DNA from 3 places in the Streptomyces sp. NPDC058637 genome. Region 3 is predicted to be linked to each of the others. Evidence: predicted binding sites of a transcription regulator. Region 3 holds the regulator's gene; each other region holds the start of a gene.

Region 1 (9,717 bases), on a different contig from region 3:
CACCGTGCGGCACATCGGCGCCGACGGCCAGGTCCAGGTGGTCGATCAGGTTGAGCGCGATGAACGGCCACGCACCCTGGTTGGCCGGCTCCTCCTGTGCCCACAGGTACTTCTCGGCGTTCGGGTACTTGGCGATCTCGGCCTGGATCTCCGCACCCGGCAGCGGGTACAGACGCTCCAGACGGATGATCGCCGTCTCCGTGTCACCGCGCTTCTCGCGCTCGGCGTCCAGGTCGTAGTAGAGCTTGCCCGCGCAGAAGACGACCTTGCGGACCGCCTCGGCGCTGACCGACTCGTCGCCGATGACCGGACGGAAGCCGCCGGTGGTGAACTCCTCCACCTTCGAGGCCGCGGCCTTGAGGCGCAGCATCGACTTCGGGGTGAAGACGATCAGCGGCTTGTGGTGCGGGTTGTGCACCTGCCACCGCAGGAGGTGGAAGTAGTTCGACGGGAGGGTGGGCATCGCGACCGTCATGTTGTCCTGCGCGCACATCTGCAGGAAACGCTCCGGGCGGGCGGACGAGTGGTCCGGACCCTGGCCCTCGTAGCCGTGCGGCAGCAGCAGGGTGACGCCGGACGTCTGGCCCCACTTCTGTTCGGCCGAGGAGATGAACTCGTCGACGACGGTCTGCGCGCCGTTGACGAAGTCACCGAACTGCGCCTCCCAGATGACCAGCGACTCCGGACGGGCCAGCGAGTAGCCGTACTCGAAGCCCATCGCCGCGTACTCGCTGAGCAGCGAGTCGTAGACGTTGTAACGGGCCTGGTCGTCGGAGAGGTAGAGCAGCGGGGTGTAGTCCTCGCCGGTCTTCTGGTCGACGAGAACGGCGTGGCGCTGGCCGAACGTGCCGCGGCGGGTGTCCTGGCCGGCGAGCCGGACCGGGGTGCCCTCCATCAGCAGCGAGCCGATGGCCAGGGTCTCGCCCATGCCCCAGTCGATCGTGCCGTTCTCCACCGACGCGGCGCGACGCTGCATCTGCGGCATCAGGCGCGGGTGGACGGTGATCTCGTCGGGGATGTTCACCTGGGACTCGGCGATCAGCTTCACGACCTCCGAGGAGATCGCGGTGCCCACCGCCACGGGGAACTCGGCCTGGACGTCCGGGACATGCGGCTGGGACGGCGCCGAGGTGGCCTCGCGGACCTCCGCGAAGACCTTCTCCAGCTGACCCTGGAAGTCCTGGAGCGCCTGCTCGGCCTCTTCCAGCGTGATGTCGCCGCGACCGATGAGGGACTCGGTGTAGAGCTTGCGCACCGAGCGCTTCTTGTCGATCAGCGTGTACATCTGCGGGTTGGTGAACTCCGGGTTGTCGCCCTCGTTGTGACCGCGGCGGCGGTAGCAGATGAGGTCGATGACGACGTCCTTGTTGAACGTCTGCCGGTACTCGAAGGCGAGCCGCGCGACACGGACCACGGCCTCCGGGTCGTCGCCGTTGACGTGGATGATCGGCGCCTCGATCATGCGCGCCACGTCCGTGGCGTACATCGAGGAGCGCGAGGACTCCGGGGCGGCGGTGAAGCCGACCTGGTTGTTGATCACCACGTGCACGGTGCCGCCGGTGCGGTAGCCGCGCAGCTGCGACATGTTGAGCGTCTCGGCGACGACGCCCTGGCCCGCGAAGGCCGCGTCGCCGTGGAGCGCGACGGGCAGGACCGTGAAGTCAGTGCCGCCCTTGTTGACGATGTCCTGCTTGGCGCGGGCGATGCCCTCCAGGACCGGGTCGACCGCCTCCAGGTGCGAGGGGTTGGCGGCCAGCGAGACCTTGATCTGCTCACCGTCCAGACCGGTGAAGGTGCCCTCGGCGCCCAGGTGGTACTTGACGTCACCGGAGCCGTGCATCGACCGCGGGTCGAGGTTGCCCTCGAACTCCCGGAAGATCTGCGCGTACGACTTGCCGACGATGTTCGCCAGGACGTTCAGCCGGCCGCGGTGGGCCATGCCGATGACGACCTCGTCGAGGCGGGCCTCGGCGGCGGAGTCGATGACCGCGTCGAGCAGCGGGATGACGGACTCGCCGCCCTCCAGCGAGAACCGCTTCTGGCCGACGTACTTGGTCTGCAGGAACGTCTCGAACGCCTCGGCGGCGTTGAGGCGGCGCAGGACCCGCAGCTGCTCCTCGCGCTCCGGAGCCGGGCGCGGACGCTCGACCCGGTCCTGGAGCCACTTGCGCTCCTTCGGCTCCTGGATGTGCATGAACTCGATGCCGGTGGTGCGGCAGTACGACTCACGCAGCACACCGAGGATGTCGCGGAGCTTCATCATCGTCTTGCCGGCGAAACCGCCGACCGCGAAGTCGCGCTCCAGGTCCCACAGGGTGAGGCCGTGCTCGGTGATGTCCAGGTCGGGGTGCTTGCGCTGGCGGTACTCCAGCGGGTCGGTGTCGGCCATGACGTGGCCGCGGACCCGGTAGGAGTGGATCAGCTCGAAGACCCGTGCGGCCTTGGTGACGTCGTCGTCGTGCGAGGCGTCGATGTCCTTGAGCCAGCGGACCGGCTCGTAGGGGATGCGCAGCGCCTTGAAGATCTCGTCGTAGAACTCGTTCTCGCCGAGCAGGAGCTGGGCCAGGACGCGCAGGAACTCGCCGGACGCGGCACCCTGGATGACCCGGTGGTCGTACGTCGAGGTCAGGGTCATGACCTTCGAGATGCCCAGCTTGTTCAGGGTGTCCTGCGAGGTGCCCTGGAACTCGGCCGGGTAGTCCATCGCGCCGACGCCCATGATGAGGCCCTGTCCGGGCATCAGGCGGGGCACCGAGTGGACGGTGCCGATGCCGCCGGGGTTGGTCAGCGAGGCGGTGACCCCGGCGAAGTCGTCCATGCCGAGCTTGCCGACACGGGCACGGCGGACGATGTCCTCGTAGGCCTGCCAGAACTCGAAGAAGTTGAGCGTCTCGGCCTTCTTGATGGCCGCGACGACCAGCTGGCGGTCGCCGTTCGGCTTCACCAGGTCGATGGCCAGGCCGAGGTTGATGTGCTCCGGCTTGACCAGGGTCGGCTTGCCGTCCCTGACCGCGAAGGAGTAGTTCATCGACGGCATGGCCTTGAGGGCCTGCACCATCGCGTACCCGATGAGGTGCGTGAAGGAGATCTTCCCGCCGCGGGCGCGCTTCAGGTGGTTGTTGATGACGATGCGGTTGTCGAACAGCAGCTTCACGGGAACGGCGCGGACGGACGTGGCCGTCGGCAGCTCCAGCGAGGCGTTCATGTTCTTGGCGACGGCGGCCGAAGGGCCGCGCAGCGTCACGTACTCCGGGCCGGCCGGGGCGTCGGCCGGAGCCTGGGCCTCGGCGGCTGCCGGGGCTGCCTTCGCGGGGGCGGCCGGGGCCGCCGCCTTCGCCGGTTCGGCCGGTGCGGCCTGGGCCGCCGCCTTCGCCGGTGCGGCCTGGGCCGGGGCCGCTGCCTTCGCCGGTTCGGCCGGAGCCGCTGCCTTCGCCGGAGCGACGGCCGCGGGCGCCGGTGGCGGCGTGGCGGGCTGGGCCGGCGCCGGGGCGGTGCTGACGGTGCTCGGAGCGGCGGCGGCCGGGGCCGGGGTCACCGCTTCCGCAACTGTGGGGACGGGCTTGTCCGCCGTGCCGGAGGTACCCGGCTTGTAGTCGGCGAAGAAGTCCCACCAGGCGCGATCGACCGAATTGGGGTCCTGGAGGTACTGCTGGTAGATCTCGTCGACAAGCCACTCGTTGGGGCCGAAAGCGGCGGCGGGGTTGGACCCGGAGCCGACTTCTTGATCGGTCGAGATGCTCGAGTTACTGGGGGACTGAGACGACACGGCGTGAACCGCCCTCTTCCGCTTCACAAGGTGATGGACAGCGGAAATCAAGGCTACGCCTCCCCAGCCGTTACGTGCAGGCCGGGCCGGTCTTCGTCGTGCACATCACATCGGAAACCGGGTTTCGGTGCATGAAATGGCGGGAAACAAGCGGGGTTCCGCTGCACTTCGGGTACGCGGGGCCGGTGCTACGACCCACCTGGACCGTATCTCTTTCCCGGCCGCGACGTAGAATGTGACCGTCCGCACGCACAGGGTGACGCTGCGGCTTTCGAACTCCGGGTCAACCGCGCAAGTCAAGAGTCCCCGGGAAGGGTGACTCGGATGCGGCAGCCCCGGGCGGATTCGGCCACACCGATATGACCGCCGTGTAGATCCACCGCCCAGCGGGCGATGGCCAGCCCCAGTCCCGTACCGCCGTCACTGCCCGGGCCGTGCGGATAGGGCGCCTGCCCGCGGTTGAAGCGCTCGAAGACCCGGTGGCGCTCCGCCTCCGGGATGCCGGGCCCCTCGTCGGCGATCTCCAGCTCCAGCGACTCGGGATGGGGCCCGCGCCGCGCGAGCACCGTGACCCGGCCGTGGGGCGGGCTGTGCTTGACCGCGTTGTCGATGAGGTTGGCGACCACCTGGTGCAGCCGTTCCGCGTCCGCGTGCGCCGTCAGCTCGGGCGGCGACACGTCCAGGTGCAGATGGACGTCCGTACGCGAGTGGTTCCCGGAGCCCGACGAGAGCCGGCGCCGCGAGGCCGCGAGATTGGCCTCCTTCAGTACGCCCGAGAGGTACGGCCACACCTCGAAGCGGCGCGCCTTGAGCGTCACCACTCCGTTGTCCAGCCGGGAGAGCTCCAGCAGGGTCTCCACGAGTCTGCCCAGGCGCTCGGTCTGTTTCAGGGCCGTGCGCATGGTCTCGGGATCGGCTGCGGACACCCCGTCGACCACGTTCTCCAGCACGGCTCTGAGCGCGGCGATGGGCGTGCGCAACTCGTGGGAGACATTGGCCACCAGCTCCTTGCGGTGCCGGTCCTCCGCCTCCAGGTCGTCCGCCATGCGGTTGATCGTCTGCGCGAGGTCGCCGAGCTCGTCGCGCCGCCCGGCGCCGCTCACCCGCCTCGTGTAGTCGCCGTGCGAGATGGACCGGGCCACCGCCCGCATCTCGTCCAGCGGCGCGGTCAGGCCGTGCGCCACGAACTGGGTGATCAGCAGCGTGGCGATGACGGAGAAGACCGTGATGAACCGGAATTCCGTCCGGGTCCGCAGGGCGACGATCAGCAGTCCGGTCGTGATGAACACGGAGATCACGACGAGCGTGCCCAGCTTGGCCTTGATCGAGAAGGGCCGCAGTCCGGAGCCGGGCCGCGTCATGGCGCGGGAGTCTCCAGGGCGTAACCGACGCCGTGGACCGTACGGATCCGCTCGGCGCCGATCTTCCGGCGCAGCGCCTTGATGTGGCTGTCGACCGTACGGGTCCCGGAGGCGTCCGCCCAGTCCCAGACCTCGGCCAGCAGCTGCTCACGGGAGAGCACCGCCCGGGGTGTGTTGGCCAGGCAGACCAGCAGGTCGAACTCCGTCGGCGTCAGGTGGACGTCGTCGGCGCGCACCCGGACCCGGCGCTGCGCGTGGTCGATCTCCAGCTCGCCGAGACGCAGGATCCCGCTGCGCGGGGTCACGGCGGCCAGCGCGGCCCGCTCGACCCGGCGCAGCAGGACGTGCACCCGCGCCGCCAGCTCACGCATGGAGAACGGCTTGGTCATGTAGTCGTCGGCGCCGACCCCGAGCCCGACCAGCATGTCGGTCTCGTCGTCGCGTGCGGTGAGCATCAGCACCGGCACGGGGCGCTGGGCCTGCACGCGGCGGCAGACCTCCAGGCCGTCGAAGCCGGGAAGCATGATGTCGAGCACCATCAGGTCGGGCTGCCAGGCCTCGGCCGCGTCCACGGCCGCGGGGCCGTCCAGTGCTGTCTGCACCAGGAAGCCCTCGGCTCGCAGCCGGGCGGAAATGGCGTCGACGATCGTCGCGTCGTCCTCTACCACCAGAACCCGGCGCTGAGCCCCGGGGGTGGCAGCGACGCCGCTGTGGGTGGTGTGTGTCTGTTCCATCGCCCCGCCCCTGCCCGTTCTCGCGGAGGCCACTCCCCCGGAGGCACGGTTATCGCTTGTGGATGTCGTCGTGATCCCTTGTGCCGCTCAGCAGCGTAAAGGCAGAGGACGGCTCCCGGCTACGCAGGGTGTTGTCCGGCGCGAACTGTTACCCCCGCGCGAGCGGCGGATCGTCGGCCTTGTGCCACTTGGCCCGTGGTCCGCCGGGGGTGCGCATACCGGGTGGGGGTTCAGTGACCCCGGAGTGCGAGATGGACCACGTCGGGAACACCTCGGGCAACCGCTACTTCTTCGGTCCGTACCGCGTGGAATCCGGCATTCCGCAGTGCTTCGTCGAAGACCGCGGAGGGCTGCGCGGACCAGACGGCGAGGACTCCGCCGGGGGCCAGACGCGCGTGGCAGGCCGCCAGACCGGTGGGCGAGTAGAGGCTTCCGTTGTCCTCGGTGACGGTCCAGCCGGGTCCGTTGTCGATGTCCAGGCACAGTGCGTCGTAACGCTCCGTGGTCGTTCCGAGGTGCTCGACGAGGTCCGTACGGAGGATCTCGGTCCGCGGATCGGCGAGGGCCGCGGCGGAGATCCGGCCGAGCGGGCCCTCCAGGTGCCAGTCCACGATGGCCTGTTCCCGCTCGACGACGGCGATGGCGCCCCAGCGCCGCTCCTCGGCCGCGCGGACGAGCGAGAACCCGACGCCGAGCCCGCCGATGAGCAGGGCCGGGCGGGGCCGGCCGGGCGGCAGGGCGGCGAGTGCGGCGTCGATCAGCAGCCGCTCGGAGCGGCCGTCGGAGGTGTCCATCAGGAAGCAGCCGTTGGCGATGATCTCGAAGTCGTCGCCGCGTTCCCGCAGGACGACCTCGCCGAAGGGGCCTTCGCGCCGGTCGAGGGTCACGGGGCGGTGGGTGTCCGCGGTGGGCATGGCGAGGTCTCCGGTCTCCGGTCGGCGGCGGTCCTGATCCGGTCCATCCTCCCCGGACGCGGCCCACCGGGACCAGCGATTTCCCTCAGGGTCACCCCCTGGAGCCACGGCCGCGACGAGTGCGGGCGGGCGACGGGGGCGGCCGGAGGTGGGGCGGGGCGTGCGGCGTAACCGGATGGTGCCTCCGGGAATGGAGGTGCCCTGCGCGGCGCTGCCGTAGAGGCAGTCGTACGGAGCGCCGCACGACGCGCGTGATCGCTCAGAGCGAACGCGGCATGGGGAACATTTGGCGGCTCCTTAGCATTGAGTCCATGTAACTCAACTTGCTTGCCGAAGGGGAGATCATGACTGCTGAGTCCACCGTGTCCCAGGCGTTCACGCCGGTCGACCTGCCTGTGCTGCCGCTCGACGACGAGGTGGTGCTGCCCGGAATGGTGGTGCCGCTCGACCTGTCGGACGCCGAGGTGCGCGCCGCCGTCGAGGCCGCGCAGGCCGTCGCACGCCCTGGCGGCGGCAAGCCCGAGGTGCTGCTCGTGCCTCGTATCGACGGGAACTACACCGGGACCGGCGTCCTGGGCACCGTCGAGCAGGTCGGCCGGCTCTCGGACGGCGACCCGGGTGCCCTCATCCGGGCCCGTGACCGGGTGCGGATCGGTGCCGGGACGAGCGGCCCGGGGAACGCCCTGTGGGTCGAGGGCACCAGGATCGACGTGTCCCTGCCCGACCCCCTGCCCGGCTCCGCCGCCGAGCTCGCCAAGGAGTACAAGGCGCTCGCCACCAGCTGGCTGAAGAAGCGCGGCGCCTGGCAGGTCGTCGACCGGGTGCAGCAGATCGAGGACATCTCGGCGCTCGCCGACAACTCCGGCTACTCGCCCTTCCTCACCACCGCGCAGAAGGTGCAGCTCCTGGAGACCGCGGACGCGGTCGCCCGCCTGAAGCTCGCCGTCCAGTGGCTCGGCGAGCACCTCGCCGAGCAGGACGTCGCCGAGTCCATCGCCAAGGACGTCCAGGAGGGCGTCGACAAGCAGCAGCGCGAATTCCTGCTGCGGCGCCAGCTCGACGCCGTACGCAAGGAGCTCTCCGAACTCAACGGCGACCCGGAGGACGAGTCCGACGACTACCGGGCGCGCGTCGAGGCCGCCGGCCTTCCCGACCACGTCCGTGAGGCCGCGCTCAAGGAGGTCGACAAGCTGGAGCGCTCCTCCGACCAGAGCCCCGAGGGCTCCTGGATCCGCACCTGGCTGGACACCGTCCTCGAACTCCCGTGGAACGAGCGGACCGAGGACGCGTACGACATCAAGGGCGCGCGGGAGATCCTCGACGCCGAACACGCCGGCCTGCGGGACGTGAAGGAGCGCATCACCGAGTACCTCGCGGTGCGCAAGCGGCGTGCGGACCGCGGACTGGGCGTGGTCGGAGGCCGGCGCGGCGGTGCCGTGCTGGCCCTGGTCGGACCGCCCGGCGTGGGCAAGACCTCGCTCGGCGAGTCCGTCGCCCATGCCATGGGCCGCAAGTTCGTCCGGGTGGCGCTCGGCGGGGTGCGGGACGAGGCGGAGATCCGCGGCCACCGGCGCACGTACGTCGGGGCGCTCCCCGGACGTATCGTCCGCGCCGTCAAGGAGGCCGGTTCGATGAACCCGGTCGTCCTGCTCGACGAGATCGACAAGGTCGGCTCGGACTTCCGGGGCGACCCGGCCGCCGCCCTGCTCGAAGTGCTCGACCCGGCGCAGAACCACACGTTCCGGGACCACTACCTGGAGGTCGAACTCGACCTCAGCGATGTGGTGTTCCTGGCCACGGCTAACGTGCTCGAAGCCATCCCGGAGGCCCTGCTCGACCGCATGGAGCTGGTCCGGCTGGACGGCTACACCGAGGACGAGAAGGTCGTCATCGCCCGCGACCACCTGCTCCCGCGCCAGCTGGAGCGGGCCGGTCTGGAGAAGGACGAGGTGGACCTCGACGAGTCGGCGCTGCGCAAGCTGGCCGGCGAGTACACGAGGGAGGCCGGCGTACGGAATCTGGAGCGGGCCGTCGCCCGGCTGCTCCGCAAGGTCGCGGCCCAGCACGAGCTGGGCGACCGTGAGCTCCCGTTCACGGTGACCGACGCGGACCTGCGGGAGCTCGTCGGACGCCCCCACCACGTCCCCGAGTCCGCCCAGGACCCGGCCGAGCGCCGTACGGCGGTGCCGGGCGTGGCGACCGGCCTCGCGGTGACCGGGGCGGGCGGCGACGTGCTGTTCGTGGAGGCGTCGCTGGCCGACCCGGAGACCGGGGCGTCCGGACTGACCCTCACCGGCCAGCTCGGCGACGTGATGAAGGAGTCGGCCCAGATCGCGCTCAGCTTCCTGCGGTCGCACGGGGCGGAACTGGAGCTGCCGGTCGCGGACCTGAAGGACCGCGGCGCGCACATCCACTTCCCGGCGGGCGCCGTGCCCAAGGACGGTCCGAGTGCCGGTATCACCATGACGACGGCTCTGGCCTCGCTGCTCTCCGGGCGGCTCGTCCGTACGGACGTGGCGATGACCGGTGAGGTGTCGCTGACCGGACGCGTGCTGCCGATCGGCGGCCTGAAGCAGAAGCTGCTGGCAGCGCACCGGGCCGGCATCACCACAGTGGTGATCCCCAAGAGGAACGAGGCCGACCTGGACGACGTCCCCGCCGAGGTCCTCGACACCCTGGAGGTCCACCCGGTGACCGATGTCCGCCAGGTCCTGGAGATCGCCCTCGCCCCGGCCACAGCCAGGGCCGGGGACAGGATCCCGGCCGCCGCGTAGGCGCCGCGCTGTGACGGGCGCGGCAGCACGCCGACGGCCGGTACGGACGGCCCGCCTTCCCCCCCGGAAGGCGGGCCGTTGCGCGTGCGGCGGGTCAGGGGCGGTAGACGGTGCCGGGCTCGGGCTCCGCGGGGGCCATCAGCTGCGGCACGGTCACGAAGGTGTAGC
Region 2 (9,717 bases), on a different contig from region 3:
GACCCGCTGCTTCTTGGCGAGCCCCCAGGGGTTGCCCTTCTTCTCCAGGTTCTTGAGCATCGTGCCCGCCTCGGACGGGAACGCGGACTCGATCATCACCTGGTAGCGGCGCATGTCGACGATGTGGTCGATGTGCTCGATGTCGACCGGGCACTGCTCCACACACGCACCGCAGGTCGTGCACGACCACAGGACGTCCGGGTCGATGACACCGTTCTCCTCGGCCGTGCCGACGAGAGGCCGCTCGGCCTCAGCGAGGGCGGCCGCGGGAACGTCCTTGAGCTGTTCCGCCGAAGCCTGCTCGTTGCCTTCCATGTCCTTGCCGCCGCCGGCCAGGAGGTAGGGGGCCTTGGCGTGCGCGTGCTCGCGCAGCGACATGATCAGCAGCTTGGGGGAGAGCGGCTTACCGGTGTTCCAGGCGGGGCACTGCGACTGGCAGCGCCCGCACTCGGTGCAGGTGGAGAAGTCGAGGATGCCCTTCCAGGAGAACTGCTCGACCTGGGACACACCGAACACGGCGTCCTCGGCGGGGTCCTCCCAGTCGATCTCCTGCCCACCGCTGGTCATCGGCTGGAGCGCGCCGAGCGCGACCTCGCCGTCGGCGTTCCGCTTGAACCAGATGTTCGGGAAACCGAGGAAGCGGTGCCAGGCGACACCCATGTTGGTGTTGAGCGAGACCGTGATCATCCAGATCAGCGAGGTGCCGATCTTGATCATCGCGGTGAGGTAGATGAGGTTCTGGAGCGTACCGACGTCCAGTCCCTCGAAGGCGAGCACCAGGGGGTACGAGACGAAGTACGAGGCCTCGTAGCCGTCGACGTGGTGGATCGCGCCTTCGAGACCGCGCAGGGCCAGGATGGCCAGCCCGATGATCAGGATGATGTACTCGACGAAGTACGCCTGCCAGGCGATCGAGCCGGCGAAGCGCGACTTGCGGCCGGCCCGCGAGGGCAGGTTCAGCAGCCGGATGGCCATCAGCGTGACGATACCGAGCACGGTCATGATGCCGATGAACTCGATGTACATCTCGAACGGCAGCCAGCCACCGACGATCGGCAGCACCCAGTCGGCCTGGAAAAGCTGTCCGTACGCCTGGAGCAGCGTCGGCGGCAGGGTCAGGAAGCCGATCGCGACGAACCAGTGGGCGAAGCCGACGATTCCCCACCGGTTCATCCGGGTGTGGCCGAGGAACTCCTTGGCCAGGGTGATCGTGCGCTGCTTGGGGTCGTCGGTGCGGCTGCCTGCCGGGACCGGCTGTCCGATACGGACGAACCGGTAGATCTGCGCGACGGCTCGGGCGATGAGCGCAACGCCGACCACAGTCAGCACCAGCGACACGATGATCGCGGCGAGTTGCATTTGGGGGCTCCTCGGGCCTGCGAGGGTGGGATCCAGCACGTACACACGTACAAGCGATTACTAAGCAGTAACTTAATCAGTCTGTGCTGACACTATCCACTTATTCCGTCACGCTGTAGCCGGGCAGGCGGTGATCTGTGTCGCTCAGGTGAGCCTTTCCCGGGCGGACGAGTCCGAGCACCGCCGTACGCAGTGGGATGTGTACGGACCGCGCGAGGATCGCCAGGTCGAGACCCGTCCCATGATGCTCCGCGTAGTGCGCGTCGAGCAGGGCGGGTTCGTCCCAGGGCATTCCGGAGCGGGCGCGCACCTGCGCCAGACCGGTCAGGCCGGGGCGCAGCTCCCGCCGCCAGCGGCCGGCGCCGGGCCCGCAGACCTCCGGGTCGTCGGGCGCCAGCGGGGCCGGCCCGACCAGCGAGAGCTGTCCCCGTACGACGTGCGGCAGGCGGGACAGCAGGTCGAGCCGCAGTCGCCGGGTGCGCAGCGAGCGCAGCTCGAAGGTGTGGCCGCCCAGGCCCGTCCGGAGTTCCCGGCTCAGTACGCCTCCGGGGCGGCGGCCCGCCCGGAGCGCCAGGGCCAGTGCGGCGAGGGTGAGCGCGGGGGCGGCCAGGAGCAGCAGAACGGAACCGAGTGCCAGGTCCAGGCTCCGCTTGACCGTCATGCCGGCCGGACGCGTGGTGACCCTGCGGGCGGCGCGTGCCGCCGCCCGTGATGCCGTTCGTGCCGCCGCCCGTGCCGCTGTGGTCGTGGTGGGGTGCGTCGTCCTACGTACCGCGGTCCGCTTCGCGTTCTGCATCGCACCTGCCCGGGATCGGTCGGGATCTGATTCGTGCCGTTATGACCGGCTCGCTGCATTTTGTGACAGAACGATCCCACGGTGCGATGGTGGGGCGGGGGTGCGTGGCGCGACGGAAGTGCGGGGTGTCGCGGGTGTTGCGTCAGCGTGACGCCGTCCCTTGCGTGTAGGAGCCGTATAAACGGCCAGCTCAGAGCATATGTGAGCACTTTAATTGAGTCGATATGGCTCAAGTCCTTTGACTCCGGGACGAGTGTCATGCATCCTTGAGTCAGATCCACTCAAGTAGTCAGTTGGAGGAATCGAAATGGCACGTGCGGTCGGCATCGACCTGGGCACGACTAACTCCGTCGTCAGCGTTCTCGAAGGCGGCGAGCCCACCGTCATCACCAACGCCGAAGGCGCCAGGACCACGCCGTCCGTCGTCGCCTTCGCCAAGAACGGCGAGGTGCTCGTCGGCGAGGTCGCCAAGCGCCAGGCAGTGACGAACGTCGACAGGACGATCCGTTCGGTCAAGCGCCACATGGGCACCGACTGGAAGATCGAGCTCGACGGCAAGAACTTCAACCCGCAGCAGATGAGCGCCTTCATCCTGCAGAAGCTGAAGCGCGACGCCGAGGCGTACCTGGGCGAGAAGGTCGCCGACGCGGTGATCACCGTCCCGGCGTACTTCAACGACTCCGAGCGTCAGGCGACGAAGGAGGCCGGTGAGATCGCGGGCCTCAACGTCCTGCGCATCGTCAACGAGCCGACGGCCGCCGCGCTGGCGTACGGGCTCGACAAGGACGACCAGACGATCCTCGTCTTCGACCTCGGTGGCGGCACCTTCGACGTGTCCCTCCTGGAGATCGGCGACGGCGTCGTCGAGGTGAAGGCCACCAACGGTGACAACCACCTCGGTGGTGACGACTGGGACCAGCGCGTCGTCGACTACCTGGTGAAGCAGTTCGCCAACGGGCACGGCGTGGACCTGTCCAAGGACAAGATGGCTCTCCAGCGTCTCCGCGAGGCCGCGGAGAAGGCGAAGATCGAGCTCTCGTCCTCGACCGAGACCACGATCAACCTCCCGTACATCACGGCGTCGGCCGAGGGCCCGCTGCACCTGGACGAGAAGCTCACGCGCTCGCAGTTCCAGCAGCTGACCGCCGACCTGCTGGAGCGCTGCAAGACGCCGTTCCACAACGTCGTCAAGGACGCGGGCATCCAGCTCTCCGAGATCGACCACGTCGTTCTCGTCGGTGGCTCGACCCGCATGCCGGCCGTCGCCGAGCTCGTCAAGGAGCTCACGGGCGGCCAGGACGCCAACAAGGGTGTGAACCCGGACGAGGTCGTCGCCATCGGCGCCTCGCTCCAGGCCGGTGTCCTCAAGGGCGAGGTCAAGGACGTCCTGCTCCTCGACGTGACCCCGCTGTCCCTCGGTATCGAGACCAAGGGAGGGATCATGACCAAGCTCATCGAGCGCAACACGACGATCCCGACCAAGCGTTCCGAGATCTTCACGACGGCCGAGGACAACCAGCCGTCCGTGCAGATCCAGGTCTACCAGGGCGAGCGCGAGATCGCGGCGTACAACAAGAAGCTCGGGATGTTCGAGCTCACCGGCCTGCCGCCGGCCCCGCGTGGCGTGCCGCAGATCGAGGTCGCGTTCGACATCGACGCCAACGGCATCATGCACGTCGCCGCCAAGGACCTCGGCACCGGCAAGGAGCAGAAGATGACCGTCACCGGTGGCTCCTCGCTGCCGAAGGACGAGGTCAACCGGATGCGTGAAGAGGCCGAGCAGTACGCGGACGAGGACCACCGCCGCCGCGAGGCCGCCGAGTCGCGCAACCAGGGCGAGCAGCTCGTCTACCAGACGGAGAAGTTCCTCAAGGACAACGAGGACAAGGTCCCCGGCGACGTGAAGGCGGAGGTGGAGACCGCGCTCACCGAGCTGAAGGAGAAGCTCAAGGGCGAGGACACCGCCGAGATCCGTACCGCCACGGAGAAGGTCGCGGCCGTCTCCCAGAAGCTGGGCCAGGCGATGTACGCCAACGCCCAGTCCGAGGGCGCGGCGCCGGGCGCGGACGCCCAGGGCGACGCCGGCGCGAAAGCCGACGACGATGTCGTCGACGCCGAGATCGTCGACGACGAGAAGGACACCAAGGGCGGTGCGGCGTGACCGAGGAGACTCCGGGCTTCGACGAGAAGCCTGACGTCCCCTCCGGCGCCAACTCCGACGAAGTCGAGCCGAAGGCCGCCACCCCCTCCGAGGAGGAGGCGGCGGCCCCGGCCGGGGACGTACAGCAGACAGTGGCTCTGACGGCTCAGCTGGACCAGGTCCGTACGGCGCTCGACGAGCGCACGGCAGACCTCCAGCGGCTCCAGGCCGAATACCAGAACTACCGGCGTCGTGTGGAGCGGGACCGGGTCGCCGTGAAGGAGCTCGCCGTCGCGGGTCTCCTGACCGACCTCCTGCCCGTGCTCGACGACATCGGCCGCGCGCGGGAGCACGACGAGCTCGTCGGCGGCTTCAAGTCGGTCGGCGAATCGCTGGAGACGGTGGCCGCCAAGCTGGGCCTCCAGCAGTTCGGCAAGGAGGGCGAGCCCTTCGACCCGACGATCCACGAGGCCCTGATGCACTCGTACGCGCCGGACGTCACCGAGACGACCTGCGTGGCGATCCTGCAGCCCGGGTACCGCATCGGGGAGCGCACCATCCGCCCCGCGCGGGTGGCCGTCGCGGAGCCGCAGCCGGGGGCGACGCCCGCGACCGCGAAGGAAGAGAAGACAGACGACGAGGAGAGCGGTGGCACCGAAGAGGTCTGACGTCGAGTCCGACCACTGCGGTGAACACCGACGGGGCGTGGGGGGGGGCCCCCCGCCCCGCCCCCCCCCCCGGGGCCGTCAGTGCTCGCGGCCGGAGCCCTTCACGTCGATCCGCACGATCTGCGGGTCGTGGTCGCTCGCCTGGTCGGCGAACTCCGCGTTGATGTGCACCACGTCGTAGTCGAAGCGGCGGATAGCGGGGCTGGTCAGGATGTGGTCCAGCGTCTGCGAGTTGCCGTCGTACACGTAGCTGTACCGCTCGCTCGCGGGCAGCGTCGTGATGAGCGGCCTGAGGACCCCGCCCCGGGTCAGCGCGTCCATCGTCGGGGAGAACGCGAAGTCGTTCAGGTCGCCGAGGGTGACCACCCGCGCCGACTTGTCCGCCTTCAGCAGCGAGGTGACGAAGGAGTTGACCTCCGCAGCCTGCTGCACGCGCTTCGTCTCCGAAGAGCGCACCGGCTCCTGGTAGCGGCCGTGCAGCGGCTGGTCGCCGCCCTTGGACGCGAAGTGGTTGCCGATGACGAAGACGGCCTCGCCACGGAAGCGGAACTCGCCCACGAGCGGCTTGCGGCTGTCTTCCCAGGCGGCGCTCGCCGGGTTGATCCGGCCGGGCGAGACGGAGAGGGTGACACCCTTCTTCGTCTTCACGGCCTGCACCGCGGTGGTCGCGTCGCCGCCCTCGCGGTCCACGAAGTCGACCCGCTCCGGGTCGAAGAGGAAGACGTTGCGGATGTTGCCGCCGGGCTCGCCGCCGTCCTGGCCGTCGACGGGGGCGACGTAGCGCCACGCGTACCGGGGGCCGCCGGCCGCGACGATCGCGTCCGTGAACCGCCGCAGCGTCGCCTCGGAGCCGACCGACCCGTCGTTCGTCGCGCCGTTGTCGTCCTGGATCTCCTCCAGCGAGACGATGTCGGGGGAGGAGAGGCTGACAGCGACCCCGGAGGCGAGCGTGTCGAACTTGGCCTGGTCGTCGAGCGCGTCGAGGTTCTCCACGTTGTACGTGGCGACCGCGAGCTCCTTGCGCTTCTGCTTCCGCGTCACCTCGCGCCGCAGCCCGTTGTCGGTGAGGGTACCGAGCTCGGTGGCCTGGAGGTTGTACCCGCCGAACGACGCGTAGTCGAGCACGCCCGTCGTGGGGCCGGAGAGCACGTCGCCCACGTCCGCCACGGGGACCGGCTGCGTGGCGTCCAGCGACATCACCTTGACGCGGCCGGTGTTCTGGTCCTCGTACGACGCGTAGAGGGTGCCGCCGCGCCGGGTGCGGTTCTCGTCCGGCTTGACCGTCACCCAGATCTCGTCGTACGCGGTCGTCGCACCCGTCACCCGGGTGTCGGCGATCTGGACACGGGCGCCTTCGAGCGACTCGTAGAGGTCCAGGGCGTACACCGCCGGGTCCAGCGCCAGCGCGTCGATCGACCCGCCGCCCGCCGTCGGGACGTAGCCCTCCGGCACCGACTGCGCGTCGAGGACGACGGGCGCCGGCAGGGCGTTGCCCGAGGACAGGACGGTGGACTTCGGGGCGGTGAGCTGGGTGAGCGACTGGGTGGTGGAGGACGGGTAGTACTCGGCCACCTTGCCGCTGACCAGGACCGAGTCGCCCACGGCCACGGTCGGCGCGGTGGAGCCGGTGTAGACGAACAGGCCCTCGCTCGTACGGGCGTCGCCGTCCGGCGTCGTGTTCTGGATCCAGAAGCCGCGCGAACCGCTCGTGCGCACAGCGCTGACGATGCCCGGGACCCCGGTCACCGACTGGCCCACGAGCGGGGAGACCCGCGTGGTGCCCTGGATGTCGTGCACCCGCACGGTCCCGGGCTCGGTCGGCCCGCCGGGCTCGCCCGGGCCGGAGCCGCCGGCGGTCTCGCCGGCCGCGTTGACCGGGGTCGGGGTGCCCGCGGTCAGGTCGGCGGCGTTGTCGTCGGTGTCCGCGAGGGACGTGCCGCGCGCCACGGAGGCGGTGGCCGACGTACCCGTCGCCGGGCCGCCGCCCTCGCGCACGAGGGCGGAGCCGTAGCCGACGAGGTCGACGATCCGGGTGTCCGCGGCACAGTCCGCGGCGGTCTTGCAGGTCAGCGGGGTGGTGCCGGACACGAGGGCGACGGTGCCGCTCGCCGCCGACATCGCGACGGTGCCGGTGGCGTCGGCGGTCGGCAGGGCCACCGTGCCGCCGGTGCCCGCGGCCTGCGCGACGAGGTAGCGGCCGCCGGGCGCGACGGCGCCGGACAGCTCGGAGACCTGCCACAGCGATCCGGCCGACGGGGTGCCCGGCAGGTACTGGACGCTGAAGCCGGACAGGCCGAACGGGCTCGAACCGGCGTTGGCCAGCTCGATGAAGTCACGGGTGAGCGTCGCACCGGAGTTGCCGCCGCCGCCGTACACCTCGGAGATCACGGCGGACGAGGACGGGGCCGCGAAGGCGGCGGGCAGCGCGGTCACCGAAAGCGTTACGGCGACGGCGCCGGCCAGCAGGACGGAGCCGGGTCTGGCTATCTGCACGGGAACTGCCCCCAAGTGTGTAGTGAGGGGGCAAAAACTATGCGCGTAGACCTCGAGTGACAAGGCATCAAGAGGTTAAATCCTGGAAACGTACGGGTGCGCGGCAGCCGCTACCGGCGGCCCGACGACCGTGTGCGACCTCCGTGGTGGTGCCTGGTCGTGTCACGGTGCGGCCCTACGCCGCCCACACCGCCTCGACGTCCCCCGACGCACGGTGACACGCGGGCGACGGCCCGTCCAGGCAGGGTGTCCGTCACGCGGGCGGTGGTGTGACCGCACATACGGCGTTCCGGACGTGGTGGGCGGTGTTCCGTCCGGCCGGGCTTGACGTCCTGGACGGGACCGGCGAGACCGTCCCGCCCGGCACCAACCCGTCCGTACGCGGAGCCGGTTATACCGCGTCCGTGCTCACCGGGCCCGCGTCGCGCCGCCGTTCGGCGGGGCGGTCGGCGGGGAAGGAGGGGTAGACGGCCAGCGAGAAGGAGTGCCCGGCCGGATCCGTGTAGACGCGGACGTCACGTGGACCGCTGTTGCTGTCCTTCGTGTCCACCGGCCGGGCGCCGAGGCCTATCGCCTCGCGCTCGGCCTCGTCCATGTTGCCCTCGTCCACCAGGATGCGCAGATGCGCCTGCTGGGAGTCCTCGGGGCGGGGCCAGCTCGGGGGCGCGTAACCGTGGTCACGGCGGACCGCCAGGTGCACGCCCGGGCCGCCGACGATCTCGACGAAGTCCGGATCGTCCCCGATCCGCATCTCGGCGTCCAGCAGAGCCGCGTAGAATCCGGCGAGCTCGAGGGGTTCGGCACAGTCCAGGACCAGAACGCTCGTTTTGAGAACAGTCATGTTCTCCGAGTACCCCCGGTAGGGCGGGACACGCCGGACCGCACGGCCGGGATCCGCCGGAACCTGGGGCCGCCGCCTAGGGTGCCGGTCATGGCAGAGAGCGCGGTGCACCGGGACCCTGGCTCTCCTCCCGGACCCTCCGACCCCCGTCGCTGGCGCGCACTCGCCGTCTGCCTGGTGGCGGGCTTCATGACCCTCCTCGACGTGTCCATCGTCAATGTGGCGCTGCCGTCCATCAAGGAGGGCCTGGACACGCCGGAGTCCGACCTCCAGTGGGTGCTGTCCGGCTACGCGCTCGCGTTCGGGCTCGTCCTCATCCCCGGCGGACGGCTCGGCGACGCCCGGGGGCGGCGCACGATGTTCATGTGGGGCCTCACCCTGTTCACCCTGGCCTCCGCCGCCTGCGGGGCCGCCCAGTCCAGCCTCTGGCTCGTCGTCGCCCGGCTGCTCCAGGGCGCGGCGGGCGGGCTGCTCTCCCCGCAGATCTCCGCACTGATCCAGCAGATGTTCTCCGGCCGTGAACGGGGCCGGGCCTTCGGCATGTTCGGCACCGTCGTCGGCATCTCCACCGCCGTCGGCCCGCTCGCGGGCGGCCTGCTGATCCAGGGCGCGGGCGCGCAGGAGGGCTGGCGCTGGGTGTTCTACGTCAACCTCCCGATCGGGGCCGTCTGCCTGCTGCTGGCCCACCGGCTCCTCCCGGACACCCCGTCCGCGGGCCGGGTCGGGCCACGCGACCTGGACCCGGTCGGCGTACTGCTGCTGGGCGCCGGGGTGCTGACCCTGCTGCTGCCGTTCGTCCAGGCCCAGCAGTGGCCGGGCAACGGGAAATGGCTGCTCGTCGTCGTGGCCCTGGCCCTGCTGACCGTCTTCGTCGGCTGGGAGTCCCGCTGCGCCAGGAAGGGCGTCCAGCCCGTGCTGAACCTCGCGCTCTTCCGCCTCCGGTCCTTCTGGCTCGGCTGCCTGATGATCCTGCTGTACTTCGCGGGCTTCACCTCGATCTTCTTCATCACCACGCTCTACCTCCAGTCGGGCCTGCACTACAGCGCCCTGGAGGCCGGTCTCGCGATCACCCCGTTCGCACTCGGCGCGGGCGGTGCGGCGACGATCGGCGGCCGGCTCGTCGGCCGGTTCGGCCGGCCCCTGATCGTCGTCGGACTGACCATGGTGGCCGTCGGGCTCGGCCTCACCGCACTGGCCGCGCACCTGGTGCCCGGCCGCGGCGCCGGACTGGCGATGGCGGCGCCGCTGCTGCTGGCCGGACTCGGCAGCGGACTCGTCATCGCCCCCAACCAGACGATGACCCTCTCCGAGGTGCCGGTGCACAACGCGGGCAGCGCCGGGGGCACCCTCCAGACCAGCCAGCGGGTCGGATCGTCCATCGGGATCGCCGCCGTGGGCTCGGTCTTCTTCGCCCAGCTGG
Region 3 (9,717 bases):
TCGAGGAGACGAAGTGCTCCAGGCTGACGCCGGTGCCGATGAGCATCTGCGCCTCACCGATCAGCCGGACGGAGGCGGCAGCGCCCTCCTCGCCCTCGTGGGCGTGCGTGTAGACCTTGGGCCACAGGGTGCGGCGGTTCCAGTCGTCGATCGCGTCGAGGAGCACGGCGCGCTGGTCCACGGCGTGCGGGCGGTCGTAGAACGTACGCACCGAGAAGACCTGCTGGTCCTCCTCGCCGCGGAACATGAAGTACGTGCGGAACTCTTCCCACGGCGCGGCGAGGTCACCCTCGTCGTCGACGACGTACTTCAGCTCCATCTGCTCGAGAAGCTGCTTGACGAGGTCCTGGTCAGGGACAACGGGCCCCTCGGGTCCTGCCGCCTGCGGCTCGGGCTGGCCCCCGAAGTTGGGAATCGAGGACGGGTCGATAGACATCGCTGGGTACTCCTGTGGATCGCTCGTGGTTTCCTGCCATCGACCCTAGCCGCGATCGGCGGCCAGTAGTCCTACGCCCTCAGGGGAATCGTCCCGGCACCCGTCTGCCTGGCCCGCGCCCAGGAAACCGCGGCCATGATCGCGCAGAGCGTTCCGACGAGCCCCGCACCGCCGATCGTCAGGGCCGAGGACCCGGACAGCTGGGCGGCGAGACCGCCCGCCGCGACTCCGATCCCCTGCATGGCGGTCAGTCCCGACCGGGCGAGTCCCAGCGCCTGACCGCGCTGGTCGGCCGGGGTGAGCAGCACGAAGGTGGCTCCGGCGGTGATCTGGTAGGCCGAGCAGATGCCCGACACCAGGAGCACCAGCAGGGCGACTCCCACCCCGGGGCCCGCCCAGTAGACGAGCAGCGGAACGTTCGCCCCCACCGCCAGCGGCCCGAGCAGCCGACGGCGCCGCTCGTCGCCGACGGAGGCCCGCCCCAGGATCGCGGCGCCCAGGACCATGCCCGCGGGGTGCGCGGCGAGCAGGAGCCCCACCGAGGCGGCGCTCGCGCCGACCTCCTCCGCGAAGGGGGCGGCGAGACCCTCGGGCAGCACGATGAACCCCGCCAGCCAGCCGAGCGCGACCAGCGAACGCAGCCGGGGGTCCGCCCAGATCAGTGCCGCAGCGCTCTTGATCTGGGTGTGCATCCGCTTCGGCCGCGCGTCGGCGCTCGTGTCCACGGGACGCGCCTTCACGCCCAGGCGGATCAGGACGGCGGAGATCAGGAACGTCGCGGCGTTCAGTCCCAGGGAGACGTGACTGCCGAGCCATACGACGAGGACGCCGCCGAGTGCGAAGCCGACCAGCTGTCCGGCCTGGTGCGTGATCATGATGACCCGCTGCCCGCGCTCGTACAGGCGCTCACCCAGTACGGCCGGCATCAGGGCCCCCTGCGAGGCGCCGAACGGGGCCTCGGCGAGCTGCGCGAGCACCAGCAGTCCGGCCAGCAGCGGCAACGGTGTACCGGGCAGAGCCATCAGCCCGACGAGGACGGCACGCACCAGGTCGCAGCCGATCATGACCGTGCGGCGGGGGAAACGGTCCGCCAGCCCGGTCAGGAGCACCCCGGACAGCAGGGCGGGCAGGCTCGTCAGGGCGTAGGTCGCCGCGGTCCAGCCGGCCGACTCGGTGCGTTCGAAGACCAGCAGCGACAGCGCCACCCGCGCCAGCTGGTCCCCCAGGACCGACTGCGCGAAAGCGGCCCACAGAGTACGAAATTCGCTGAGGCGAATTAGGCTGTCGCTTTTGCAATCATTCGACTCCGCGCTTATCTCGCCAGGTTTACGTTCCGTCATGCGCGTACCTTACCGGCTGACGAATTCCCCCAGACCTCACTCGTGGAACAGTAATGGCGGTCCGGAGTGTCCTGATATTGCGCGGAAACCTCGGTACCCGCATCACAGTTGATCCACTGCGGTCGAGGGTGACGATATGTACCGTCCAGATACAAATAACAACGCACAGACCGCCCGGCATCTGCCATTCAGCCATGGAATGTAAATTTTCGGCTCAATTTCGCGGGCGGTCCCGTGGAGACGGATCGAATGATCTCGCAGTCGATGGATGCCTGATGCATCCATCAATGCGCCGACTTCCGGCACACGTGTGCCCCCGGCCGGGACCGTCTCGGTCCCGGCCGGGGGCACGTCGACGGCCTACAGGGTCTTGACGGGGGACTCCGTCCCGACGACGAGACCGTCCCCGCCTCGGTCCACCCGGACCGTGTCGCCGTCCTTGACCTCGCCCGCGAGGATCTCCTTCGCGAGCCGGTCGCCGATCGCCGTCTGGATGAGCCGGCGCAGCGGCCGGGCGCCGTACGCCGGGTCGTTGCCCTCCTCGGCCAGCCAGGCCAGGGCCTCGGGGGTCACGTCGAGGGTGATCCGCCGGTCGGCCAGCCGGTCGGCCAGCCGGCCCACCTGGAGGCCGGCGATGTGGGCGAGCTCGCCGCCGGACAGGGCGGAGAAGACGACCAGGTCGTCGAGCCGGTTGAGGAACTCCGGCTTGAACGACGTCCGTACGGTCTTCAGCACCTGCTCCTTCTTGACCTCGGGCTCGACGAGGGGGTCGACCAGGAACTGGCTGCCCAGGTTCGACGTGAGGATCAGGATGGTGTTGCGGAAGTCCACCGTCCGGCCCTGCCCGTCGGTGAGCCGGCCGTCGTCGAGCACCTGGAGCAGGACGTCGAAGACCTCGGGGTGGGCCTTCTCGACCTCGTCCAGCAGGACGACGCTGTACGGGCGGCGGCGGACCGCCTCCGTGAGCTGGCCGCCCTCCTCGTAGCCGACGTAGCCGGGCGGCGCACCGACGAGGCGGGCGACGCTGTGCTTCTCGCCGTACTCGCTCATGTCGATGCGGACCATGGCCCGCTCGTCGTCGAACAGGAAGTCCGCGAGGGCCTTGGCCAGCTCGGTCTTGCCGACACCGGTCGGGCCGAGGAAGAGGAACGAGCCGGTGGGGCGGTCGGGGTCGGCGATCCCGGCACGGGTGCGGCGCACCGCGTCGGACACGGCTCGTACGGCCTCGGACTGGCCGATCAGGCGCCTGCCCAGCTCGGACTCCATGCGCAGGAGCTTCTGGGTCTCGCCCTCCAGGAGGCGTCCGGCCGGGATGCCGGTCCACGCGCCGACGACGTCGGCGATGTCGTCCGGGCCGACCTCCTCCTTGACCATGGTGTCCCCGGCGGCCTCCTGCTCGGCCTCGGCCGCTTCGGCCAGCTCGCGTTCCAGGCCCGGGATCTCCCCGTACAGCAGCTTGGACGCGGTGTCGAAGTCCCCGTCACGCTGGGCTCGTTCGGCCTGACCGCGCAGCTCGTCGAGGCGCTCCTTGAGCTCGCCTACGCGGTTGAGGCCCTGCTTCTCCTTCTCCCAGCGGGCGGTGAGGCCGCGCAGCTCCTCCTCCTTGTCGGCGAGGTCGCGGCGGATCTTCTCCAGGCGCTGCTTGGAGCCCTCGTCCGTCTCGTTCCTGAGGGCCAGCTCCTCCATGTGCAGCCGGTCGACGGCGCGCTGGAGCTCGTCGATCTCCAGGGGGGAGGAGTCGATCTCCATACGCAGCCGGGAGGCCGCCTCGTCGACCAGGTCGATGGCCTTGTCGGGGAGGAAGCGGGAGGTGATGTAGCGGTCGGAGAGGGTCGCGGCGGCCACCAGCGAGGAGTCGGCGATCTGGACCTTGTGGTGGGCCTCGTAGCGGCCCTTGAGTCCGCGCAGGATCGCGATGGTGTCCTCGACGGACGGTTCGGCGACCAGGACCTGCTGGAAGCGGCGCTCCAGCGCGGGATCCTTCTCGATGCGCTCGCGGTACTCGTCCAGGGTGGTGGCGCCGACCATGCGGAGCTCACCGCGGGCGAGCATCGGCTTGAGCATGTTGCCCGCGTCCATCGCGGAGTCGCCGCCGGCGCCCGCGCCGACGACCGTGTGCAGCTCGTCGATGAAGGTGATGATCTGGCCGCCGCTCTCCTTGATCTCGGAGAGGACGGTCTTGAGGCGCTCCTCGAACTCACCGCGGTACTTGGCGCCCGCGACCATCGCGCCGAGGTCCAGGGAGACGAGCCGCTTGTTCCTCAGGGACTCCGGGACGTCACCCTTGACGATGCGCTGGGCGAGCCCTTCGACGACGGCCGTCTTGCCGACGCCGGGCTCACCGATGAGCACGGGATTGTTCTTCGTACGGCGTGACAGCACCTGGACGACGCGGCGGATCTCCTGGTCGCGGCCGATCACCGGGTCCAGCTTGCCCTCGCGCGCGGCGGCCGTGAAGTCGGTGCCGAACTTCTCCAGGGCCTTGTACTGGCCCTCGGGGTCGGGAGTGGTCACCCGGCGCCCTCCCCTGCTCTTCTCGAATGCGTCCAGCAGCTTTTTCGCGCCGGCTCCCTGCCCGTCGAGGATCTCACCGGCACGGCCGCCCTTCGCCGCGAGGGCGATCAGCAGGTGCTCGGTGGAGAGGTAGTCGTCGCCGAGCTCCTTCGCACGCTGTGCGGCGTCGGAGACGACGGCGAGCAGCTCACGGTCGGGCTGGGGCGGCGCGACGGTCGATCCGGTGACGCTGGGCAGCGTGCCGAGGAGCCGTTCGGTCCCGGCGCGCACGGCCGCCTGGTCGGCGTCGACCGCGGCCAGCAGGTCGACGATGTTGGCGTTGTCCTCGCCCTCGAGCAGTGCGAGCAGCAGATGCCCGGGGGTCAGATCGGGGTGTCCGTCCTTGACGGCCCTGCTGGTGGCCGCGTTGAGGGCGTCCCGGCTCCTGTTGGTCAGCTCGGCGTCCACGGGCTCTGTCTCCTCCTCGTGCTGGTGCTTCACGGAACTATGACTCGAACAACGGGTACAAAGTTGAGTCTATTCCACTCAAGCCTGAACAGGCACCTCCGCACACGCGGAGCGAGTCCCCTCTCTAGGCTGATCCCATGCCTGACGTACGCGACCCCGGCCCCGAGTACCTCGCCTTCTGGCGGGAGCGCCATGTGTGCACCCTGACCACGCTCCGCCCGGACGGCACTCCGCACGTGGTGCCGGTCGGCGTGACGTACGACCCGGAGACCCGGCTCGCCCGCGTCATCACCAGCGGCGGGAGCAGGAAGGTCGCCCACGTCCTGGCGGCCGGTCCGGAGGGCGCACGGGTCGCGGTGTGCCAGATGCAGGGGCGCCGCTGGGCGACCCTGGAGGGCCGCGCGGTCGTACGGACGGAGGCGGAACAGGTGGCGGACGCGGTACGCCGCTACGCGGAGCGGTACGAACGCACTCCGGCGCACAACCCCGAAAGGGTCGTCATCGAGATCGCCGTGGACCGGGCGCTCGGCAGGGGCTGACCCGCGTCCGGGCAGCACAACGGCGCCATCGTGTTCAGGTCACGATGGCGCCGCTGTGTGGGGGAAGTGCCTGAACGATCTGGAACGACGGGGGAACCGTTCAGGCACTGCGGGGGGTGGCGGAGATGGCTTCTTGTTCGAACAGCTCGTGGTCCCGCTGATCGAGATTGACGAAAATCATGCCGTACCGGACAGCGCAGCGGACCGGCTGCGGGGCCCCGCGGGGCCGGCGAAGACAGCGATAGGCGCGGACGTCGTCGTCCGTCTCCATCACGACGACTATCGGCTCCCCGAACAGGGTGACCATCAACGAATCGCCCTGGCGGGTCAGTGCCGTGAGCAGATCGATGAAGTGCCACCCTGACCTGTAGGCCGTGGCCATCTCCCGCCGGAAGGTTCGGTCGTCCGGAGGGGTGGTCATGCGACCGTGCTGGTCGGAGCGGACCAGCCGATGTCACCGGCCTGCTTGTTCCAGCCGATGTCACCGGACTGCGTGTTCCAACCGATGTCACCCGACTGTGCGCGCCAGCCGATGTCGTCGAGCGGAGCGGCCCAGCCGATGTCACCCGTGACGCCGGCGGGCGCGTTCCAGCCGATGTCACCCGACGCAGCGGCTTCACTGCTCCAGCCGATGTCACCTCCGCCCAACCCCAGCCCCAGGGCCGCGACGAACGAGGCGGCAAGCACCGAGCGAAGCATTCGCTTATACATAGTCGGCTTCGTCCTCACTTGTGGATTCTTCTCCCCCGCACTTAAGACGATGTCTCACCAGGGCACTCGAACACCACTGAGTCGATGCATCATGTTCCTGTATGTTCAGGAACCTGGGGGGTGGAGATATGACCACAAGTAGCACAAAGCCGACACATCCTCACGGGATCACCGAACTGTGCGAGGCCGGGGGGCTCCTTTACGCCAGCGCACTGCGTCTCGGCCGTATCGCTCGCGCCGAAGTGGTTCCGGCGCCGTGCCTGATGGAGTTCGCGCTCCTGCATCCCGATCCGGACGACGCCGAGTGGCTCCGTCCCGTTCCGCCTTCGGCCGCGCTCGCACAGCATCTCCACCCCATCGAGCGCGAGATCCAGGAGCGCCGACGGCACTCGGTGGAACTGACCGAGTGCTTCGAACCGTTCATGGACATCAGTGCCCAGGGACCTCCGACCACGCACGCCATCACCGTGCTGGAGGGGGAGACCCGGATCAACGCCGCGCTCGACCTCGCCACGGCAGAGTGCCGCACCGAGGTCCTCACGGTCCAGCCCGGCGGCGGCAGGAGCGAGGACCGTCTGGGCAAATCGCTCGAACGCGGCCTGTCCGTGGTGCACCGGGGCGTGAGCATCCGCACCCTGTACCAGCACACCGTGCGCCACAGCCCCAGCACGCTCGCATATGCCGAACGCATCGCGAGTAATCACGTGGAGATCAGGACGCTCGAAGAACTCATCGAACGGCTTATCATCTTCGATCGCACGGTCGCATTCATACCCGCCCAGGATGACCGCCAAGTCGCCCTGGAACTTCGCCATCCGGGCCTGGTCGAATATCTCGCCAAGGTATTCGAGCAGCTCTGGACACGCGCCGAGCCACTTCTGGAAGAAGTGAAATACACACCGACGCCCCTGGGAATCAGCGGCGTTCAGCGCTCCATTGCACAACTCCTCGTGGACGGTCATGTCGACGACTCCATCGCCCGGCGTCTCGGCATGAATGTCCGGACCTGCCGAGCCCATGTGGCGAAGATCGCCGCAGCTCTCGGAAGCAACAGTCGCGCCCAACTCGGCTATCTGATCGCCCGGTCGGGAATCCTGGACCAGGACACCTGACCGCCCCCGGGCGAGGCGCTCGACCGGTACGACCAGCCTCCCCCCGCGGCTAGGCTTCCGCCACCGTCATCTTGTTGCAGTGCAGAAAGCGGGGGGTCCCAAATCGTCACCGATGAGGCAGAACAGTCTCATTCGCACGGGAACCGAGAGCTCTGCGAACCGGCCGTACGCCTCTACGAGGAGGCGCTGCGTGCGGGACGTATCCCTCGCACCCGGCTGGCCGCCGCCCCGTGCCTGCTCGACATGGCCCTCGTCCATCCCGACCCGGCGGACGACACCTATGTGTCTCCCGTCCCGCCGTCGGCCGCGCTGGCCCATCTGCTGCAGCCCATCACCCGCGAGATAGACGAGCGGATACGGCTGAGCGCCGCCCTCGCCGGGGCGCTGGCCCCCCTGGCGACGGTAGCCAGCGAGGATCCCAATCTCGCCATCACCGTGCTGGAGGGACGGCCGCTGATCATCGCGGCCCTCCAGGAGGCGTCCGCGCGGGCCAGGCACGAGGTGCTGACCGCGCAGCCGGGCGGCAACCGCCTGGAGCACCACATGCAGCAGGCCCTGCGCAACGGCCGTACCGCGATCGCGGGAGGCGCCCGGCTCCGGCACCTGTACCAGCACCCCGCGCGCTACAGCCCGCGGCTCAGGGACTACCTGGGGCAGATGCCGAGCGGCCGGCTCCAGGTAAGGACCATCGAGCAGACCGTCGACCGCCTCATCATCTTCGACCGCACGGTGGCGTACGTGCCCGCCGCGCCCGGTGACGAGGTCGCCCTGGAGGTCCGGCACCCGGCGCTGGTCCGCTACCTCACCCGGGTCTACGAGGTCCTCTGGGCCCAGGCCACGCCCTACAGCGAGCACCTGCCCTCCGCCACCCCCGGAGCCCCTGTCACGAGCGTCCAGCAGAGCATCGCCCGGCTCCTGGTCGAGGGCCACGTCGACGACGTGGTCGCCCGCGAGCTCGGGATCAGCGTCCGCACCTGCCGCTCGCACATCTCCAAGCTGATGCAGACGCTCGACGCGCACAGCCGCACCCAGCTGGGGGCGCTCATCGTCCGGTCGGGGATCGCGGAACCGGACGGCACACCGCCCCGCCGGGCGGCCACCCCGGGGCTGGAACCCTGACGAACGGCCCCTCGGGACCGGGCAACCGTCCCGCGCACCTGCCCGGACACGGAAGAAGGCAGGATCCCCGCGAACGGTGATCCCGCCTTCCCGGAAGAGCTCAGTCCGTCGGCCTCTTGGGCCGCCAGACGACCAGGGCACTGGTCTGCTGCACGTCCTGGTACGGCACCAGGTCCCGCCGGTAGGAGGCGTGCACCTGGGCTTCGCGCTGCTGCATGGCCACGGCCGCGCCGTCCACCGCCGCCGAGAGCTCGGCGACACGCTGCTGGAGCGCGGCGACCTGGTTCTCCAGCTCGATGATGCGCTTGATGCCCGCCAGGTTGATGCCCTCGTCCTGCGACAACTGCTGCACCGTGCGGAGCAGTTCGATGTCGCGGGCCGAGTAGCGCCTGCCGCGCCCGGCCGTGCGGTCGGGCGAGACCAGGCCGAGGCGGTCGTACTGGCGCAGTGTCTGCGGGTGCAGGCCGGAGAGCTGGGCCGCGATCGAGATCACGTACACCGGTGATTCATCGGTCAGCTGGTACGGATTGCGTCGACGGCCGTCCATCTCAAGCTCCCTTCGCAGCCTGGAACAGCTCCGCCCGCGGGTCCTCCCCCGCGGTCGCCTTCCGGTAGGCCTCCAGCGCTTCCTGGGCATCCGCGCCGAGTTCCTGGGGCACGGCGACCTCGACGGTCACGAGGAGGTCGCCCCGGGTGCCGTCCTTGCGTACGGCGCCCTTTCCGCGAGCCCGCATCGTACGCCCGTTGGGGGTGCCGGCCGGGAGTTTCAGGGTGACCGGGGGTCCGCCGAGCGTGGGGACCTTCACCTCGCCGCCGAGCGCCGCCTCCGTGAAGGTGACGGGCACGGTGACCGTGAGGTTGTCGCCCTTGCGGCCGAACACCGGGTGGGCGTCGACGTGGACGACGACGTACAGGTCGCCGGCGGGACCGCCGCGCTCGCCCGGGCTGCCCTTGCCGCGCAGCCGGATCCGCTGACCGTCCAGCACCCCTGCGGGGATCCGGACCTGCATCGTGCGGGCCGACTTCGCCCGGCCGCTGCCCTTGCAGACCTCGCAGGGGTCCTGGGCGATCAGGCCCCGGCCCTTGCAGTCCACGCACGGGTCGGTGAGCGAGAACCCGCCGCCGCTGCCGCGCGACACCTGACCGGTGCCGACGCAGGTCGGGCAGACCCTCGGGGTGCCGTTCTTGTCGCCGGTGCCCGAACATGCCTTGCAGGGCGCCTGGCTGGACATCCGCAGCGGGACGGTGGCGCCGTCGACCGCCTCGGTGAAGCTGAGCGTGACCTCGGACTCGATGTCCTGTCCGCGGCGCGGCTGGACACGGGTGCCCGTACCGCCCCGGTTGAACAGTCCTCCGAAGACGTCGCCCAGGCCGCCGCCACCGGCGCCGAAGCCACCGGCTCCGCCGCCCTGGCCGCCACCCGGGGCACCGCCGAAGAGGTCGCCCAGGTCGAAGTTGAAGTTGCCGCCCGCACCGCCGGGACCCGCCCGGAAGCCTCC

Evidence for each region. Region 3 encodes HspR, which represses chaperone genes until heat shock. Its sites were predicted from a motif close to TTGAGNNNNNNNNNCTCAA; they were not measured.
Region 1: a site for HspR is predicted at 7,079-7,097, ahead of lon (endopeptidase La). Genes of this name have one in related genera too.
Region 2: a site for HspR is predicted at 2,370-2,388, ahead of dnaK (molecular chaperone DnaK). Genes of this name have one in related genera too.

Annotation. Positions count from the first base shown of each region.
Region 1 covers NZ_JBHXRD010000049.1:151-9,867, forward strand. Annotated here, with positions in the region: gene ACFWVP_RS32545 (multifunctional oxoglutarate decarboxylase/oxoglutarate dehydrogenase thiamine pyrophosphate-binding subunit/dihydrolipoyllysine-residue succinyltransferase subunit) at 1-3,766, opposite strand, end outside; gene ACFWVP_RS32550 (ATP-binding protein) at 4,063-5,127, opposite strand; gene ACFWVP_RS32555 (response regulator transcription factor) at 5,124-5,861, opposite strand; gene ACFWVP_RS32560 (spermidine synthase) at 6,092-6,775, opposite strand; gene lon (endopeptidase La) at 7,120-9,549, shown strand; gene ACFWVP_RS32570 (polysaccharide deacetylase family protein) at 9,644-9,717, opposite strand, start outside.
Region 2 covers NZ_JBHXRD010000006.1:11,478-21,194, reverse strand. Annotated here, with positions in the region: gene ACFWVP_RS07520 (heterodisulfide reductase-related iron-sulfur binding cluster) at 1-1,359, opposite strand, end outside; gene ACFWVP_RS07515 (sugar transferase) at 1,460-2,155, opposite strand; gene dnaK (molecular chaperone DnaK) at 2,463-4,316, shown strand; gene grpE (nucleotide exchange factor GrpE) at 4,313-4,963, shown strand; gene ACFWVP_RS07500 (endonuclease/exonuclease/phosphatase family protein) at 5,042-7,456, opposite strand; gene ACFWVP_RS07495 (VOC family protein) at 7,848-8,297, opposite strand; gene ACFWVP_RS07490 (MFS transporter) at 8,388-9,717, shown strand, end outside.
Region 3 covers NZ_JBHXRD010000047.1:41,354-51,070, forward strand. Annotated here, with positions in the region: gene ACFWVP_RS32335 (YbjN domain-containing protein) at 1-436, opposite strand, end outside; gene ACFWVP_RS32340 (MFS transporter) at 508-1,776, opposite strand; gene clpB (ATP-dependent chaperone ClpB) at 2,137-4,737, opposite strand; gene ACFWVP_RS32350 (pyridoxamine 5'-phosphate oxidase family protein) at 4,875-5,276, shown strand; gene ACFWVP_RS32355 ((2Fe-2S)-binding protein) at 5,377-5,697, opposite strand; gene ACFWVP_RS32360 (5'-nucleotidase) at 5,694-5,963, opposite strand; gene ACFWVP_RS32365 (helix-turn-helix transcriptional regulator) at 6,116-7,099, shown strand; gene ACFWVP_RS32370 (response regulator transcription factor) at 7,343-8,218, shown strand; gene ACFWVP_RS32375 (heat shock protein transcriptional repressor HspR) at 8,319-8,765, opposite strand; gene dnaJ (molecular chaperone DnaJ) at 8,767-9,717, opposite strand, start outside.